2 regions of the Streptomyces sp. NPDC051913 genome follow, and region 1 is predicted to be linked to the other one. Evidence: riboswitches for the same ligand, from Rfam matches in the RefSeq annotation. Region 1 holds a riboswitch; the other holds the start of a gene.

Region 1 (8,157 bases):
GCGCAGGCCAGGGGGTTTCCGCCGAACGTCGAGCCGTGGTCACCGGGCCGGAAGACGCCGAGGACCTCCGCGCTCGACACCACCGCCGACACCGGTACGACCCCGCCGCCCAGCGCCTTGCCGAGGACGTACATGTCGGGCACCACGTTCTCGTGCTCACAGGCGAACGTCCGACCCGTGCGGCCCAGCCCCGACTGGATCTCGTCCGCGATGAACAGCACGTTCCTCTCGCGCGTCAGCTCCCGGACCGCCGGGAGATAGCCGGCCGGCGGGACCAGGACGCCCGCCTCACCCTGGATCGGCTCCAGCAGCACGGCCACCGTGTTCTCCGTGACCGCCGCACGCATCGCCGTCGCGTCCCCGTACGGCACGATCTCGAACCCCGGTGTGTACGGGCCGAAGTCCGCCCGCGCCTCAGGGTCGGTCGAGAAGCTGATCAGCGTGGTCGTACGGCCGTGGAAGTTGTTGCCCGCCACCACGATCTTCGCCATCTCCGCGGGCACGCCCTTGACCCGGTACCCCCACTTCCGCGCGGTCTTCACCGCCGTCTCCACCGCCTCCGCGCCGGTGTTCATCGGCAGCACCGTCTCCATCCCGCACAGCTCGGCGAGCTCCGCGCAGAACGCGGCGAACCGGTCGTGATGAAACGCCCGGCTCGTCAGCGTCACCCGCTCCAGCTGAGCCTTCGCCGCCTCCACGAGACGCCGGTTGCGGTGACCGAAGTTGAGCGCCGAATAGCCGGCCAGCAGATCCAGATACCGCCGCCCTTCCACGTCCGTCATCCACGCCCCGTCCGCCGTGGCCACCACCACGGGCAGCGGACGGTAGTTGTGCGCACTGTGGGCCTCGGCCGCGCCGATGAGCCTCTCCGTCGCGTTCACGAGCACTCCCAGGGGTGAGGTGGCCCCCTTCCTATCGTCGCTCGCATGGTGGACGCGGGACCTCCGTCGTCCGGCGCGCCCGGTAGGCTGACCGGCAGGCCGTGACTGGCGCGCTGGGATGGGACGGACCATCGGGGAGCGGCCTGGGAATGACCGAGTGCCGTGCGCCTGGGCCGAACCGTGAATCGTGACCGCAACCCGCCACGCCATCCGGAGGCCGACGAATGTCAGAGCAGCAGCCCCTCTCCAGCGAGTCCACCGCCTTTCGCGCCGCCCTCGACGTGATCCGTGCCGTCGAGCCGCGCGTCGCCGACGCCATCGGCCAGGAGGTCCACGACCAGCGCGAGATGCTCAAGCTGATCGCCTCCGAGAACTACGCCTCCCCGGCCACGCTGCTCGCCATGGGCAACTGGTTCAGCGACAAGTACGCCGAGGGCACCATCGGCCGCCGCTTCTACGCCGGCTGTCGCAACGTGGACACCGTCGAGTCCCTGGCCGCCGAGCACGCCAAGGAGCTCTTCGGCGCCCGCCACGCCTACGTCCAGCCGCACTCCGGCATCGACGCCAACCTCGTCGCCTTCTGGTCCGTCCTCGCCGACCGCGTCGAGGTCCCCTTCCTGGAGAAGACCGGCGCCCGCCAGGTCAACGACCTCACCGACGCCGACTGGGCAGAGCTCCGCCAGGCCTTCGGCAACCAGCGCATGCTCGGCATGTCCCTGGACGCCGGAGGCCACCTCACCCACGGCTTCCGCCCCAACATCTCCGGCAAGATGTTCGACCAGCGCTCCTACGGCACCGACCCGGCGACCGGCCTGATCGACTACGAGGCGCTGCGCGTCTCCGCCCGTGAGTTCAAGCCGCTCATCATCGTCGCCGGTTACTCCGCCTACCCGCGCCTGGTGAACTTCCGCATCATGCGCGAGATCGCCGACGAGGTCGGGGCGACCCTGATGGTGGACATGGCCCACTTCGCCGGCCTGGTCGCGGGCAAGGTGCTGACCGGCGACTTCGACCCGGTCCCGCACGCGCAGATCGTCACCACCACCACCCACAAGTCGCTGCGCGGCCCGCGTGGCGGCATGGTCCTGTGCGACGACTCCCTCAAGGACCAGGTCGACCGCGGCTGCCCGATGGTCCTCGGCGGCCCGCTGCCGCACGTCATGGCGGCGAAGGCGGTGGCCCTCGCGGAGGCACGGCAGCCCGCCTTCCAGGACTACGCCCAGCGCATCGTCGACAACTCCCGGGCCCTGGCGGAAGGCCTGATGCGCCGCGGCGCGACCCTGGTCACCGGCGGCACCGACAACCACCTCAACCTGATCGACGTCGCCACCTCCTACGGCCTCACCGGCCGCCAGGCCGAGGCCGCGCTCCTCGACTCCGGCATCGTCACCAACCGCAACGCCATCCCCGCCGACCCCAACGGCGCCTGGTACACCTCCGGCATCCGCATCGGCACCCCCGCCCTGACCACCCGCGGCCTGGGCACCGCCGAGATGGACGAGGTCGCCGGTCTCATCGACCGCGTCCTGACCACCACCGAGGCGGGCACCACCAAGTCGGGCGCGCCCTCCAAGGCCGCGCACGTCCTGGACGCCAAGGTCGCCGACGAGATCTCACACCGCGCGACCGACCTCGTGGCGGGCTTCCCGCTGTACCCGGAGATCGACCTGGGCTGACAAACGCCCTGTTGAGTTGTCAAGGAACGGCGACTCACGAAGATCGTCGATGGATCAGACATCGACCAGAGATCAGAGATCAGGGATCAGGGATCAGGGATCAGAGGTTCCGAGATCACAGATCGATGAGCTCCTGGCGTGGTTCCTCCCGCGGCGGTCCGGCCTTCTGCCGGGCCGCCGCGCGGCGTATCAGCAGCGTTCCGCCCACCCCGGCCGCGATCCCCGGTAGCGCCCACCACCAGTCCGTGGTGCCGTCGCCCGGTCCGGACGATCGGGCGGAGGCCGCGGCGAGCGTCGGATCGGGGCTCGGGGGCGCTCCCACGTCCGTGCCGTCCGCGCCCTCCAGGCCCTCCGCCGTGTCCCAGGGCGGCGGATACTCCACCGCGGAGTCGCCGTCAGTGGCCTTGCCCATCACGCCCAGGTCCTTGAGCAGGTCGCGGAGCACGGCGGGCTGCCGGGCGCGGTGCCAGGTGCCGTTCGCCGACGCGTCCAGGTTCGCCGCCGTGTGGATCCAGACCGCCTCGGAGCCCTTCGCCGGGTAGACCCGGTCGACCCGCCAGGGCGACACGTCGTGCACCATCCAGGTGACGTTGAGCTGCGGGCCGACGATCAGGTCGGCCTCGGGCGGCTTGTCCGCCGTACCCGTGCCCGGCGCGCCGAGCAGGCGCTCCAACACGCCGTACTCCCGGTCGGAGTAGTACAGCGACGCCGTCTCCGCGCTCTCCGGGGAGACGATCAACACGCTGGTCGGCCCGCCGGCCACCGCGGAACCCGCGCTCCCGAGCGTGAGTCCGAGCGCCGCCGCCGACACCCCTGCGACCGCCGTCAGCCGACGACAGCCACCCCTCCAGCCGCTTGCCTGCGTATGCATCACGAGCCCCCAACTTGCCGATGCCGTACGGCCCGCCCCGGTCCCCGCGAGCCGTGTGTCACTTCTGGTACACCGCTCGGCCCGCCGGGGTTCCCACCCCGCCCGCACTATTGCGAAGAAGTCCCCGAACGCTCCGCGACCGACTTCGCGATCTCCACCGCCCGCCCCTTCGACGCCACTCCCTCCAGCCGCAGCGTCACCTCCGCGAGACCGACCGCACGGCTCCACAGCAAGGTCGGTCCGGCGGTCCGCTCCTCCCGGCCGAAGCGCTCCCCGTCCGCGCCCACCAGCCAGAAACTCAGCAGGTGGGGACGGGGAAACCACAGCGCCGTGCCGCCCGCGCCGCCGTTGTCGAAGCCGCCCAACGAGATCCACTCCGGCTGCTCGCGCACGGTCTTCGTGAACGCCAGGTCCAGCCCCGCGGCGAACTCGTCCAGCCGGATGGTCTCCCCGTCCACGCGCCAGCACAGCGTCACGACGAACCGCCCGCGCGGCCCGCCGGACACCGACATCGCCTCCGGCGCACCGAGCGCCTCCGGCACCAGAGGCTCGAACCCGGCCCGCCGCTCCGCCTGCGCCGCCGACACCGACCTGCCGCAGCCGGGCACCTCGGCACCCGGCGAGGGCGCCGCCGACGGGTCGTACCGCACCCCGACCCCACCGAAGTCGAACCAGTCGTAGACCGCGGCCCGCACCGGTGGAGTGAGCGCGAGCACGGTCAGCAGACCGCACAGCGCAGCGGTCAGGGACCGCCAGCGCACGCGGGTCCAGCGCCGGACCGCCCGCAGCCGCTCCCGGGCGCCCCGGGGCTCGGCCACCGGCACCGGCACCCGCTCGGCCAGTATCTGTCCCAGCACCCGCTCGACCATCGTCTCGGAACCGAGAGCGCCGTCGGTGCCCCCGTCGGCGTCCAGCGACCGCCCCAGCGCGCGCAGCTCCTCCGGCAGCCGCGACGCGTCGACCGGAGGCCCGCCGTCCCGACCGCGCCGCCCCGATCCGGGACGCCGCTCGCCGCCCCGGCCGCGCGGGCCCCGGCCACCGGCGGCCCCGGGACCACGGCCGCCGTCACCGCCGTAGGCCTCGTGTCCCTCACTCACACTCGTCACCCCCTTCCCGAGGCTCGGCGTCCGGCAGCAGTCGGCCCAGTTTCCGCAGTGCGCGGTTGAGCCGGGATTTCACCGTCCCCCGCGGCCAGCCCAGGGCCTGGGCCGTCTCCGACTCGTCCATCTCCAGCAGATAGCGGTAGGTGACGACCAGGCGGTGCTCCTCGCTCAGCTTCGCCAGGGCGGACTGGAGTGCGGCACGGCGCTCTATCTCCAGGGCCGCGACCGCAGGGTCCGCCGATTCCGGTATCAGCGGCTCCGCCTCCACCAACGCCGCCTCCCGGCCGGCGAGCGTGCGCTGCCGGGCCGCCGTCCGCACTGTGTTCCTCGTCTCATTGGCGACGATCGACAGCAGCCACGGCCGGAACGACGCGCCGGCCTTGAATCTGCCCAGCGCGCAGTACGCCTTGACGAAGGCCTGCTGCACCACGTCCTCCGCGTCCGCACCCGCCCCGAGTGCCGCGGCCGCCCGGAGCGCGATGCCCGTATGGGCGCGCACCAGCTCCGCATACGCCTCCGGGTCCCCGGCGCGTACGCGTGCGATCACCGCGGCCTCATCGACGATGCGGCCCCCCTCCCGCGTTCTCACATTCTTGTTACACCGCAGGAGACGGATCGGTTCCCATCTGTTTCCGACCAGTTCCGGATCGGACCCCGACACCTGAGAGAATGGTGAGCATGGCCTCTGATCGTCCTCGCGTGCTCTCCGGAATCCAGCCCACCGCAGGCTCGTTCCACCTCGGCAACTACCTCGGCGCCGTCCGTCAGTGGGTGGCCCTGCAGGAGTCCCACGACGCGTTCTACATGGTCGTCGACCTGCACGCGATCACGCTTCCGCAGGACCCGGCGGACCTGCGGGCCAACACCCGCCTGGCCGCCGCCCAGCTCCTCGCGGCCGGTCTCGACCCGGACCGCTGCACGCTCTTCGTGCAGAGCCATGTCCCCGAGCACGCGCAGCTCGCCTGGGTCTTCAACTGCCTCACCGGCTTCGGCGAGGCCTCCCGCATGACCCAGTTCAAGGACAAGTCCGCCAAGCAGGGCGCCGACCGAGCGAGCGTCGGCCTCTTCACGTACCCGATCCTCCAGGTCGCGGACATCCTGCTGTACCAGGCCAACGAGGTCCCCGTCGGCGAGGACCAGCGCCAGCACATCGAGCTCACCCGCGACCTCGCCACGCGCTTCAACGGCCGCTTCGGCGAGACCTTCACCCTCCCCAAGCCGTACATCCTCAAGGAGACGGCGAAGATCTACGACCTTCAGGACCCGTCGATCAAGATGAGCAAGTCGGCGTCCACGCCGAAGGGCCTCATCAACCTCCTCGACGACCCGAAGACCACCGCCAAGAAGGTCAAGAGCGCGGTCACCGACACCGACACCGTCATCCGCTTCGACACCGAGAACAAGCCGGGTGTCAGCAACCTGCTCACCATCTACTCGACCCTCACGGGCACGGGAATCGCGGAACTGGAGCAGAAGTACGACGGCAAGGGCTACGGTGCGCTCAAGACGGACCTCGCCGAGGTCATGGTCGAGTTCGTGACCCCGTTCCGGGAGCGCACCCAGCAGTACCTGGACGACCCGGAGACGCTGGACTCGATCCTGGCCAAGGGTGCGGAGAAGGCGCGTGCCGTCGCCGCCGAGACGCTGGCGCAGGCCTACGACCAGGTCGGCTTCCTGCCCGCCAAGCACTGAGGCGAGCACGCACGCGTACCACCGCACAGAACCGTACAGACGTACCACTGGGCAGAGCGCTGCACATCACTACGGTTGCGCCTGCCCACAACACAGCCGTGGCCGTACAGTCGATAGCCGGACGGCCGGGACGAACCCGACAAGGGGGAGACCCCCGACACCCGAGAGGGAAGACAGGAGACGACGTGGGGACCGTAACGATCGGTGTGTCGATCGCGGTCCCGGAGCCTCACGGCAGCCAGCTCCAGCAGCTGCGCGCGGGCTTCGGCGACGCCGCGGCTCACGGCATCCCCACGCATGTCACCCTGTTGCCCCCGACAGAGGTCGAGGCCGACGCGCTGCCCGCCATCGAGGCGCACCTCACCGAGGTCGCCGCGGCCGGCCGCGCGTTCCCGATGCGGCTGTCCGGCACCGGCACCTTCCGGCCCCTCTCGCCGGTCGTGTTCGTCCAGGTCGCCGAGGGAGCCGAGGCCTGCACCTGGCTCCAGAAGCAGGTCCGTGACGCCTCCGGGCCGGTCGCCCGCGAACTCCAGTTCCCGTACCACCCGCATGTCACGGTCGCCCACGGCATCGACGAAGCGGCCATGGACCGCGCGTACGAGGAACTCGCCGACTACGAGGCCCGCTGGCCGTGCGCCGGCTTCGCCCTCTACGAACAGGGCGCCGACGGCGTGTGGCGCAAGCTGCGCGAGTACGCCTTCGGCGGGACCGCCGTGGTGCCTCCTCAGGGTTCCTCCGCCTCCGTGGAGCAGGGCACGACCGCCCACTGACCCGGTCACGACGGGACGGCGGGGGAGGGCTCGGCACGACGTCCTCCCCGGCGGTCGCTAGATCGGCAGCCGTCGGAACGCCTCGCGCGGGACGTGCCGCAGAGCCGACATCACCCACCGGAGCACCCCGGGCACCCACACCGTCTCCGAACGCCGCCTGAGACCCAGCTCCACGGCCTTCGCGACCTCCTCGGGCGTCGTCGCGAGCGGTGTCTCGGGAAGGCCGGCGGTCATCTTCGTGCGGACGAACCCGGGGCGCACGACCATGACGTGCGCGCCGGTGCCGTGCAGGGCGTCGCCCAGCCCCTGGGCGAAGGCGTCGAGGCCGGCCTTGCTGGAGCCGTAGATGAAGTTGGAGCGGCGGGCACGTTCGCCGGCGACCGAGGAGAGGACCACCAGGGAGCCGTGTCCCTGCGCCTGCAACGCGCGCGCGGAGACCAGTCCCGCCGACACCGCGCCCGTGTAGTTGGTCTGCGCGACCCGCACCGCGTCCAGCGGTTCACGCTCGTCGAGCGCCTGGTCACCGAGGACACCGAAGGCCAGCAGCACCATGTCGATGTCGCCCTCGGCGAAGACCTTGCCGAGAACCGTGTCGTGGGACTCGGGGTCGAGCGCGTCGAAGGCGACGGTGCGCACCTCGGCCCCCAGGACGCGCAGGTCGGCCGCGGACTGCTCCAGCGCGGGCGACGGGCGCCCCGCCAGCCACACCGTGCGGGTGCGGCGGGCGACGAGACGGCGGGCGATGGCCTGCGCGATCTCGGACGTACCGCCGAGGACGAGCAGGGACTGGGGGAGGCCGAAGGCGTCCTTCACGGCAAGCAGCTCCTATGGGTCGTGCCAGAGGTTCCGGAAAACGAGGCAAGCTCTACGGGGCGCTAAAGGTCGAGGCGGCGGGACAGGTCCGAGACGAACACCCCGCGCGGGTCCAACTCCGCGCGCAGCGCGCGGAAGTCGTCGAGGCGCGGATACATCGCGGCGAGCAGTTCGGGGCGCAGCCGGGAGTCCTTGGCGAGGTAGACCCGCCCGCCGGCCGCGGCCACCTCCTCGTCCAGTTCGTCGAGGAGGGGGCCGAGGCCGGGCAGTCCCGTCGGGATGTCCAGGGCCAGGGTCCAGCCGGGCAGCGGGAAGGAGAGCCAGCCGGGGTCCGCGTCCCCGAAGCGCTTG
Region 2 (8,157 bases), on a different contig from region 1:
CGCTTCCACCCCACCCCCAAGGCCCGCACCGGCGACCCGCGGGCCTGGTCCGCGTACGCCCCCGAGGCCGGGGCCGTCTTCCCGCTGCGGCACCTCGCCGTACGCGACGAGCTGATCGCCGAGGAGGCCGCCGAGCCGTCGGCCGTCGCACCGTTGGACCGGCCGCGCGCCGGCCTCCCGGACGGCTACCGGCTGCTGCCCGCCCACCCCTGGCAGTACGAGACCCTCCGCGACCATCCGGCCCTGCGCGCGGCCCTCGCGCGCGGTGACGTCCTCGATCTCGGCCCGGGCGGGCGGCCGTTCGCGGCCACGGCGTCGGTGCGCACGCTGTACGACGGGGAGACCTTTCTCAAGTTCAGCCTGAACGTGCGGATCACCAACTGCCTGCGCAAGAACAGCAGTTACGAGCTCTCCGGGGCCGTGGCGCTGACCCGCGCCCTCGCCCCGGCCCTGGCCGACCTCGCCCACCGCTTCCCGGGCAGTGCGGTGCTCCGCGAACCCGCCTATCGCACCCTCGCCCTGCCCGGCCCCGACGGCACGCCGGACCGGGCACTGTTCGAGGGTTTCGGTGTCATCGTCCGTGAGGGCCTGCCCGCACGGCTCGCGCCGGGCACCACGCCCCTGCTGGCGGCCGCGGTGGCCGACGAGTACCCGACCAGCGACGCGCAGATCTCCCGCCTCCTCGGCACCCCGGACGCCCGAGCGGCCCTCGACTGGTGGGCGGCCTATCTCGACCTGCTGATCCCGCCGGTCCTGGCCGCCTACTTCGACCACGGACTGGTCCTGGAACCCCATCTGCAGAACGTCCTGGTCTGCGTGGACCGCGACGGCATGCCCGCCCAGGTCCTCTTCCGCGACCTGGAGGGCACCAAACTTCTCCCCGAGCACCATGCCACCACCCTGGCCGCGCTGCCGCCCGAGGTGGCGGGCCCGATGACGTACGACGCGCGACGCGGCTGGGACCGGGTCGTCTACTGCCTGCTGGTCAACCATGTCGCCGAACTGCTCGCCGCCCTCGCCGACCTGCACCCGCCGGCGGAGGCCGCGTTGTGGGGCCGGGTGCGGGCGACGCTCCGGCGGTACGCCGACCGCCACGGCTGCCCGCCGCGGCTCGCCGCCCTCCTCGCCGGTGTGCCGTTGCCCGCGAAGGCCAATCTGCTCACCCGCTGGGAACGCAAGGCCGACCGCGAGGCCGGCTATGTCCGCCTGCCCTCCCCGCTCGCCGAGGACATCCTGACCGGGAGCACTCGATGATCAACCCGACCGTCCATGACCACGTCCGATCCCTGCCCGCCGACGAACTACCGGCCTACGTCTATGACTTGGCGTCCCTTCGCGCTCACGCCGCCGTCGTCAGAAGCGCCCTCCCCGAGCGCGTCGAGCTCTACTACGCCGCCAAGGCCAACCCCGAACCGGAGATCCTCGCCGCACTCGGTCCGTACGTCGACGGCTACGAGGTCTCCTCGGGCGGTGAACTCGCCCATGTCGCCCGGGCCGTGCCGGGCCGCCCGCTGGCCTTCGGCGGTCCCGGCAAGACCCCGGACGAGGTGACGGCCGCACTGGAAGGCGGAGTTGAGCGCTTCCACGTCGAGAGCGTGTACGAGCTGCGCATGCTGGGCGAGCTGGCGCGACGGACCGGGCGCCGCGTAGCGGTGCTGCCGCGCGTCAACCTGCCGCTCGACGACGGCTCACTGGCGGGTGGTGCCCTCGCCATGGGCGGCCGGCCGACCCCGTTCGGCATGGACCCGGACCAGGCCACCGAGGTCGTCCGCGCCCTCGCCGACGGCACCTACCCGCATCTCGAACTCCGAGGCGTCCACGCCCACTTGGCGAGCGGCCTGGAGGCACCCGGGCTTCTCGCGGCGGCGGAGGCCGTGGTGCGGTGGGCCGTCGGCCTCGGTGCCCCGCTCGCCGAGGTCAACGTCGGCGGCGGCATGCACGTCGACTACACCGCACCCGAGCGCCGCTTCGACTGGCCCGCCTACGGCAGCGGACTCGCCCGACTCACCGAGCGGCACCCGGACTTGACGCTGCGGATCGAACCGGGGCGGGCGCTGACGGCGTACTGCGGCTGGTACGCCACCGAGGTGCTGGACGTGAAGCGCAGCCACGGCGAGGAGTTCGCGATCGTCCGGGGCGGCACCCACCATCTGCGGACCCCGGCGACGAAGGGACACGACCAGCCCTGCTCGGTCCTCCCCGTCGACGGATGGCCGCACCCCTGGCCGCGGCCCGGCGCCGAGGGGGAACACATCACCCTCGCCGGGCAGTTGTGCACGCCGAAGGACACGCTCGCCCGCCGGGTGCCCGCCGCCGGGCTACGGGCCGGCGACCGGGTGCTGTTCTCGCTGGCGGGAGCCTACGCGTGGAACATCTCCCACCACGACTTCCTGATGCACCCGCGGCCCGGCTTCCACTTCCTGGACGCCGGGCCGGAACACGGCGTCTAGAAGGGGTAGTGCGCCTGCTGGGTGGCGATGGTCACCCAGCGGGTGTTGGAGAAGGCCTCGATGCCCCAGCGGCCACCGAAGCGGCCGTACCCGGAGGACTTGAAGCCTCCGAACGGGGCCTGCGGTTCGTCGGCCACCGACTGGTCGTTGATGTGGACGATGCCAGTGCGTATGCGGCGCGCGACAGCCAGGCCGTGGGTGGCGTTCTCGGTGATGATGCCGCAGGTCAGTCCGTTGTCGGTGTCGTTGGCGACGGCCACGGCGGTGTCGTCGTCGGCGAACGTCTCCACCACGCACACCGGCCCGAACGCCTCCGCGTGATAGATCTCGGCGTCCTTCGGCACCTCGGTGAGCACGGTCGCCGGGTGGACCGCGCCGTCGGGCTGTCCGCCGCCGGTGAGGACCTTCGCGCCCTTGGCGACCGCGTCCTCGACCAGTCGGGCCACGCGCTGCGCGGCGGAGGCGGCGACCAGCGGGCCGACCACGGTGTGCGGGTCGGCGGGGTCGCCGGACGGGAGCGCGGCGGCCTTGGCGGCGAACTTGCGGGTGAACTCCTCGGCGAGGGACTCGTGGACGAGGATGCGATCGCCGGACATGCAGATCTGCCCGGCGTTCATGAACACGCTGAAGGTGACGGCGTCGACGGCGTAGTCCACGTCCGCGTCGGCCAGCACGATCACCGCGTTCTTGCCGCCCAGCTCAAGGACGGCGGGCTTGAGATGGCGTGCCGCGTGCTCGCCGATGATGCGGCCCACAGTGGTGGACCCGGTGAAGTTCACGGCCCGTACCCGCTCGTCGGCTATCAGCACCTCGGCGATCTCGGCGGCGTCCGCCCGGTCGTTGGTGATGACGTTGAGCACACCGTCCGGCAGTCCGGCCTCGCGCAGCACGTCGGCCACGAACAGGCCGCAGGCCAGCGGCGCGTCCTCGCTCGCCTTGACGACGACCGTGTTGCCCGCGGCCAGCGGCGCCGCGACCGCCCGGACGCCGAGGATCACCGGCGCGTTCCAGGGCGCGAACGCGGCGACCACGCCGACGGGTTCGCGCACCGCGAGGCCGAGCGCGCCCTGTTCCTGGGCGGCGAGCACCTCACCGCGCGGGGCGGTCACGGCGGCCGCCGCCTCGCGCAGCATGTTGGAGGCGAGCGCCACGTTGAAGTACGCCCACGGCCGGGTGCCGCCCGCCTCGCCCGCCATCAGCTCGGCGACCTGGTCGCCCCTGCCCTCCAGCAGGTCGGCGGCCTTGAGCAGGATCGCGCGCCGGGCGAAGGGGGCCAGCGCCGCCCACTCCTCGAACGCCGCGTCGGCCGCGTCCACGGCCCGCCGCACGTCCTCGGGGCCCGCCGCAGCGACGGTCGCGTACACCTCCCCGGTGTACGGGTTGAGGTCCTCGGCCGTCCGGCCGGAGGCGGCGGGCACGTCCTTGCCGCCGATGAGGAGTTCGCGGGTGATGGGCATGATGCGGACCTCTTCGTTCGCCACGTGAATGTGTTCGCCGAGTGAAGCTGTTCACCAAGGGAATTTGTTCGCTATGTGAACCAAGATTCACTCACTCAACGCATGCTCCGTGGGGCCGCGGGCAATGTCAAGGGCCGCCCGGTTGCCCGGACGGCCCTTGATGTGTACGTACGCGTACGGGTCCATACGCGGATCGGACGACTACTGGATGGCCGGCAGCAGCCCGGTGACGGGGGCGGCCAGGTCGGTGATCTGAGTGAGCTGGTTGAGGTCGTTGACCCGGTTGAGGCCGGCCAGCTGCTCGGACGGGCGCGGGATCTCGGCCTGGCGCTCCGCGGGGATGTCGCTCAAGGCCAGCGAGTCGAGCATGGCGATCGGGCTCAGCTGGGCTGCGTCGGCGTCCGCGGGGGCCGCGCTTGCCATCGGGGCGGCCAGGCCGGTGACACCGGCGGCGAGGCCGACGACGGCGACGATACGTCGAGTGGAGATCATGTTGTCAGCAACGTCGGCGCACCGGGCGGGGACACGGGTGCGGGGCGGCTCTCACCCGTCAGGCGCAGTACCCCCGTTGCGCTTGCCGAGACCGGCGGGGCGGAGGAGCCTCGAAGGTGAGACCCGGGCGACCCCTCCCCCTCGGGCCGCGGGCCTCACAGGAGGTCATCATGGGTGCTTTCAACACGGAGACCCTGCGTCAGGGCATCGAGGGCGACAAGGCGGCGAACCTTCTGTCGCTCTACGCGGACGACGCGGAGCTGCGCATCGTGGACCGCAACACCCAGCCCAGCAATCCGAGGATCCTGCACGGCCGGGGCGAGATCGGCGAGCTCCTGGAGGACGTCTACAGCCGTGACATCAAGACGCACAAGCTGGAGAAGTGCATCGTCGAGGGCGACCAGGTCGCGTACACCGAGTCCTGCGAGTACTCGGACGGGATGCGGGTCTTCGCCGAGTCCATGATCACGCTGCGTGACGGCAAGATCGCCGAACAGATCATGCTCCAGGCATGGGACGAGTAGGGAGAAGTCTGCCGAAGGTCCAGATCACGTCCCGGTTGACCTGGACCTTCTCGGCGCGTGCGGGCCTCGGTCGGTCGTACCCGGTCCGGTCTCGACCGCTACGACCGGTTTCCGCAGCAGGTCGGCTGGCGTCCGCTGCTCTGCTGCGCTCAGTGCTGCGACGAACGCGACCTCGTCCGCTTCCTCCGGCCCGGCACGCCCTTCGAAGGCGCCGCGCCCGGCCGCGCTGAGCCGGACCGTCACCGGGCGCCGGTCGCCCTTCCCATGGACGAAGATCCCGGCGCGCTCGCGGTGCTTCGCCGCACCGCGCACGCGCTGCACCATGACGTCCCCGACGAGGTGCGCGCCGACTGGGCCGCCCTTTACACCGGCCTGCTCGCCGTGCCGGACCGCGACACCGGCGACGAGGGGAGCGCGGGCCCTGACCACGGACACCACCCGCTGGGCCGAGGCGATCGGCGCAGCCCATCTCCACACCCGGGCGGTCGGCTTCCTCGCCGGGGCCGGCCCCGAAGCCCCGTCGGCGCGGGCGTTAGGCTGGGGGCGGGCCGTGACTGGCGCTGAGGTGGAGCACCACCGGGGAGCGGCCCGTACGACATGAAGCCGTGCGCCTGGGCGAAACCGACTACCAGCCCAGGAGTGGATCATGTCTCAGGCCCGGCTCATGGACGGCACCGCGCTCGCCCGGCGCATCGTCGAGGACACCGCCGCGCGCGCCGCCGATCTCACCGGACGCACCGGCACGACGCCGTGTCTCGCGACCGTACTGGTCGGCGCCGACCCCGCCTCCGTGACGTACGTCCGGATGAAGCAGAACCGCTGCCGCAAGGCCGGGATCGACTCCCGGCACGTGGAGCTGCCCGCGGCGACCACCACCGAGGAGCTGGTGGACACGCTCCGGACGCTCTCCGCCGACCCCGCCGTGCACGGCATCCTGCTCCAGCACCCCATGGGCGCCCACATCGACGAGCGGGCCGCGTTCGAGGCGATCGCGCCCGAGAAGGACGTCGACGGCGTCACGTTCGCCTCCTTCGCGACGATGAGCTTCGCGCTGCCGGGCTTCGTGTCCTGCACCCCCGGCGGGATCATGCGGCTGCTCGACGCGTACGACGTCGACCCCTCCGGCAAGCGGGCGGTGGTCGTCGGCCGCAGCGCGATCCTCGGCAAGCCGGCCGGCATGCTGCTGCTCGCCCGGGACGCGACGGTGACGTACTGCCACTCGCGGACGACGGACCTGTCGGCGGCCGTCCGGGAGGCGGACATCGTGGTCGCCGCCGTGGGCCGGCCGAAGCTCATCAAGGGCCAGGACATCAAGCCCGGCGCGGTCGTGATCGACGCCGGGTACAACGAGGGGAACATCGGCGACGTCGACTTCGACTCGGCCGTGGAGCGCGCCTCCCTGATCACCCCGGTGCCGGGCGGCGTCGGTCCGATGACGATCGCCACGCTGCTGGAGCAGACGGTGGACGCCGCCACCCGGCAGCTCGGGGCGTGAGTCAGCGCGTCCAGGCGCTGTAGTCCATGACGTCCCCGGCCTTCACGCCGTACTCGGGCTCCGCCTCGGTGAAGGTGGTCTCCAGGCCGAGTACGGCACCCGTGGCCGGGTCCATGATCAGCATCTCCCGGGTCCCGGAATGCTCGTACACATACGCCTGCCCCCGCCGCCCCAGCCGGTCCGTCACCTGCCCTACGGGCTTCAACGCGTCGGTTTCCGCGAGTAGTTGGGCGAGCGCCGCCGACTCGCGGGCGCCGAACTGCCAGGTGTCGAGCACGTAGTCGACGGCGTCGAGGAGCTCGCCGGTGTCCAGCGGGGTCCTGCTGTACGCGGCCTCCTGAAGATAGGCGCGCAGCCGGGCGACATCGGCCGGCGGAGGCGACTGCGGCGGGGCGTCGCTCCAACTGGGCGGGTACGTCTGCTCGGTGCGCTCGTGGCCGTCGTCGACGGTCTCCGTGTGACTGTCGTCGGCGTTCCAGCGCACGACGCGCTCCTCCGGGTAGGTGATCGGCGGCTTGTCCTCGCTCATGCCCAGGCTCCAGGTCCGCACGTGCGTGCCCTTGCGGAGCGCGGGCCCGTCGACCGCCCGCGCCCGCTCGGCCAGGGTCTTCAGGGGTACGGGGGTGGAGTCGGCCAGCACGACCAGCGGGCGGGGTGCGGCGACCGCCGGCGCGGTGGTCTGGCCGGTGAAGAGGAGCGCCGACACGAGCGCGGCGACGATTGCCGTGGCCGCGAGGCCCCAGTACAGCCGGGGGCGGTGTGAGGTCCGTTGCCGCAGCAGCCGGTCGAGCTGCCGCTCGGCGCGGTGGTCGAGGGGGCCGTCGCCGAAGTGGGGACCGTCGGTGGGCACCGGGTTGGCACGGCGCAGGAGGTCGAGTTCGTCAGCCATGGCCGTTCTCCTTCAAGGCGACGGTGGTCGTGGGGCGCATCCGGTCGATCTCGGCTCTCAGCCGACGCCGGGCCCGGTGCAGCCGCATCGACGCCGCGCGCCGGCCGCAGCCGAGGACGACGGCGACCTCCTCGATGCCGAGCTCCTCCCACGCCGTCAGCCGCAGCACCTCCTGGTCGGCCGGGGAGAGCCGGCCGAGCGCGTCGTGCACCCATCCACCCGGGGTCTCCGCGTCGGGCCCCGCCTCGATGTGCCGCCCGTGTGCCGTGTCGTCGTTGCCCATCCGGTCCACGAGGCGTCGCCGCCGCCCCTGGCCGCGTACCGCGTTGGCCAGGCAGTTGCGGGCCACGCCGTACAGCCAGGGCAGCGGGACCGGCGGGAGGTCGGCGCGGCGGCGCCAGGCGACCGTGAAGACCTCCGCCACCACTTCCTCCACCTCACCGGTCCGCCCGTCCAGTCGCCGCGCGACATAGCGGCTGACCGCCCAGTAGTGCTCGCGATAGGCAGCGGCGAAGTCGTCGTCGTTGCTCATGTTCCGTTCGTGTCCGGCACCCTCGGGATCGTCACAGCCGTCTCTCGTGATTCTCGTCGCGTCCCCGCAGTGTGACGTCCGGGCGGGGCACGGACACAGGCGGGGCATGAGGCATCTGAAGTGGCTGACGACCACGGATCACAAGACGATCGGAACGCTCTATCTGATCACGTCCTTCGCGTTCTTCTGCATCGGTGGCGTGATGGCGCTGCTCATGCGCGCCGAGCTCGCCCGGCCTGGTCTGCAGATCATGTCGAACGAGCAGTTCAACCAGGCGTTCACGATGCACGGCACGATCATGCTGCTGATGTTCGCGAC

Evidence for each region. A riboswitch is a leader RNA that binds a small molecule or an ion and turns the genes downstream of it on or off. The one in region 1 is predicted to bind ZMP and ZTP.
Region 2: another riboswitch for ZMP and ZTP. It lies ahead of ACIHIX_RS31265 (bifunctional 5,10-methylenetetrahydrofolate dehydrogenase/5,10-methenyltetrahydrofolate cyclohydrolase); the one in region 1 lies ahead of ACIHIX_RS03335 (glycine hydroxymethyltransferase).

Annotation. Positions count from the first base shown of each region.
Region 1 covers NZ_JBIUCI010000001.1:712,633-720,789, reverse strand. The annotation lists gene rocD (ornithine--oxo-acid transaminase) at 1-881, opposite strand, end outside; ZMP/ZTP riboswitch at 973-1,062, shown strand; gene ACIHIX_RS03335 (glycine hydroxymethyltransferase) at 1,106-2,557, shown strand; gene ACIHIX_RS03330 (hypothetical protein) at 2,673-3,428, opposite strand; gene ACIHIX_RS03325 (hypothetical protein) at 3,536-4,375, opposite strand; gene ACIHIX_RS03320 (RNA polymerase sigma factor) at 4,518-5,078, opposite strand; gene trpS (tryptophan--tRNA ligase) at 5,210-6,223, shown strand; gene ACIHIX_RS03310 (2'-5' RNA ligase family protein) at 6,409-6,993, shown strand; gene ACIHIX_RS03305 (decaprenylphospho-beta-D-erythro-pentofuranosid-2-ulose 2-reductase) at 7,051-7,806, opposite strand; gene ACIHIX_RS03300 (FAD-binding protein) at 7,869-8,157, opposite strand, start outside.
Region 2 covers NZ_JBIUCI010000012.1:289-8,445, reverse strand. The annotation lists gene ACIHIX_RS31295 (IucA/IucC family protein) at 1-1,254, shown strand, start outside; gene ACIHIX_RS31290 (type III PLP-dependent enzyme) at 1,251-2,450, shown strand; gene ACIHIX_RS31285 (aldehyde dehydrogenase family protein) at 2,447-3,907, opposite strand; gene ACIHIX_RS31280 (hypothetical protein) at 4,109-4,399, opposite strand; gene ACIHIX_RS31275 (nuclear transport factor 2 family protein) at 4,570-4,923, shown strand; gene ACIHIX_RS31270 (hypothetical protein) at 4,948-5,400, opposite strand; ZMP/ZTP riboswitch at 5,464-5,547, shown strand; gene ACIHIX_RS31265 (bifunctional 5,10-methylenetetrahydrofolate dehydrogenase/5,10-methenyltetrahydrofolate cyclohydrolase) at 5,570-6,418, shown strand; gene ACIHIX_RS31260 (CU044_5270 family protein) at 6,420-7,307, opposite strand; gene ACIHIX_RS31255 (RNA polymerase sigma factor) at 7,300-7,839, opposite strand; partial or broken gene ACIHIX_RS31250 (cbb3-type cytochrome c oxidase subunit I) at 7,946-8,157, shown strand, end outside.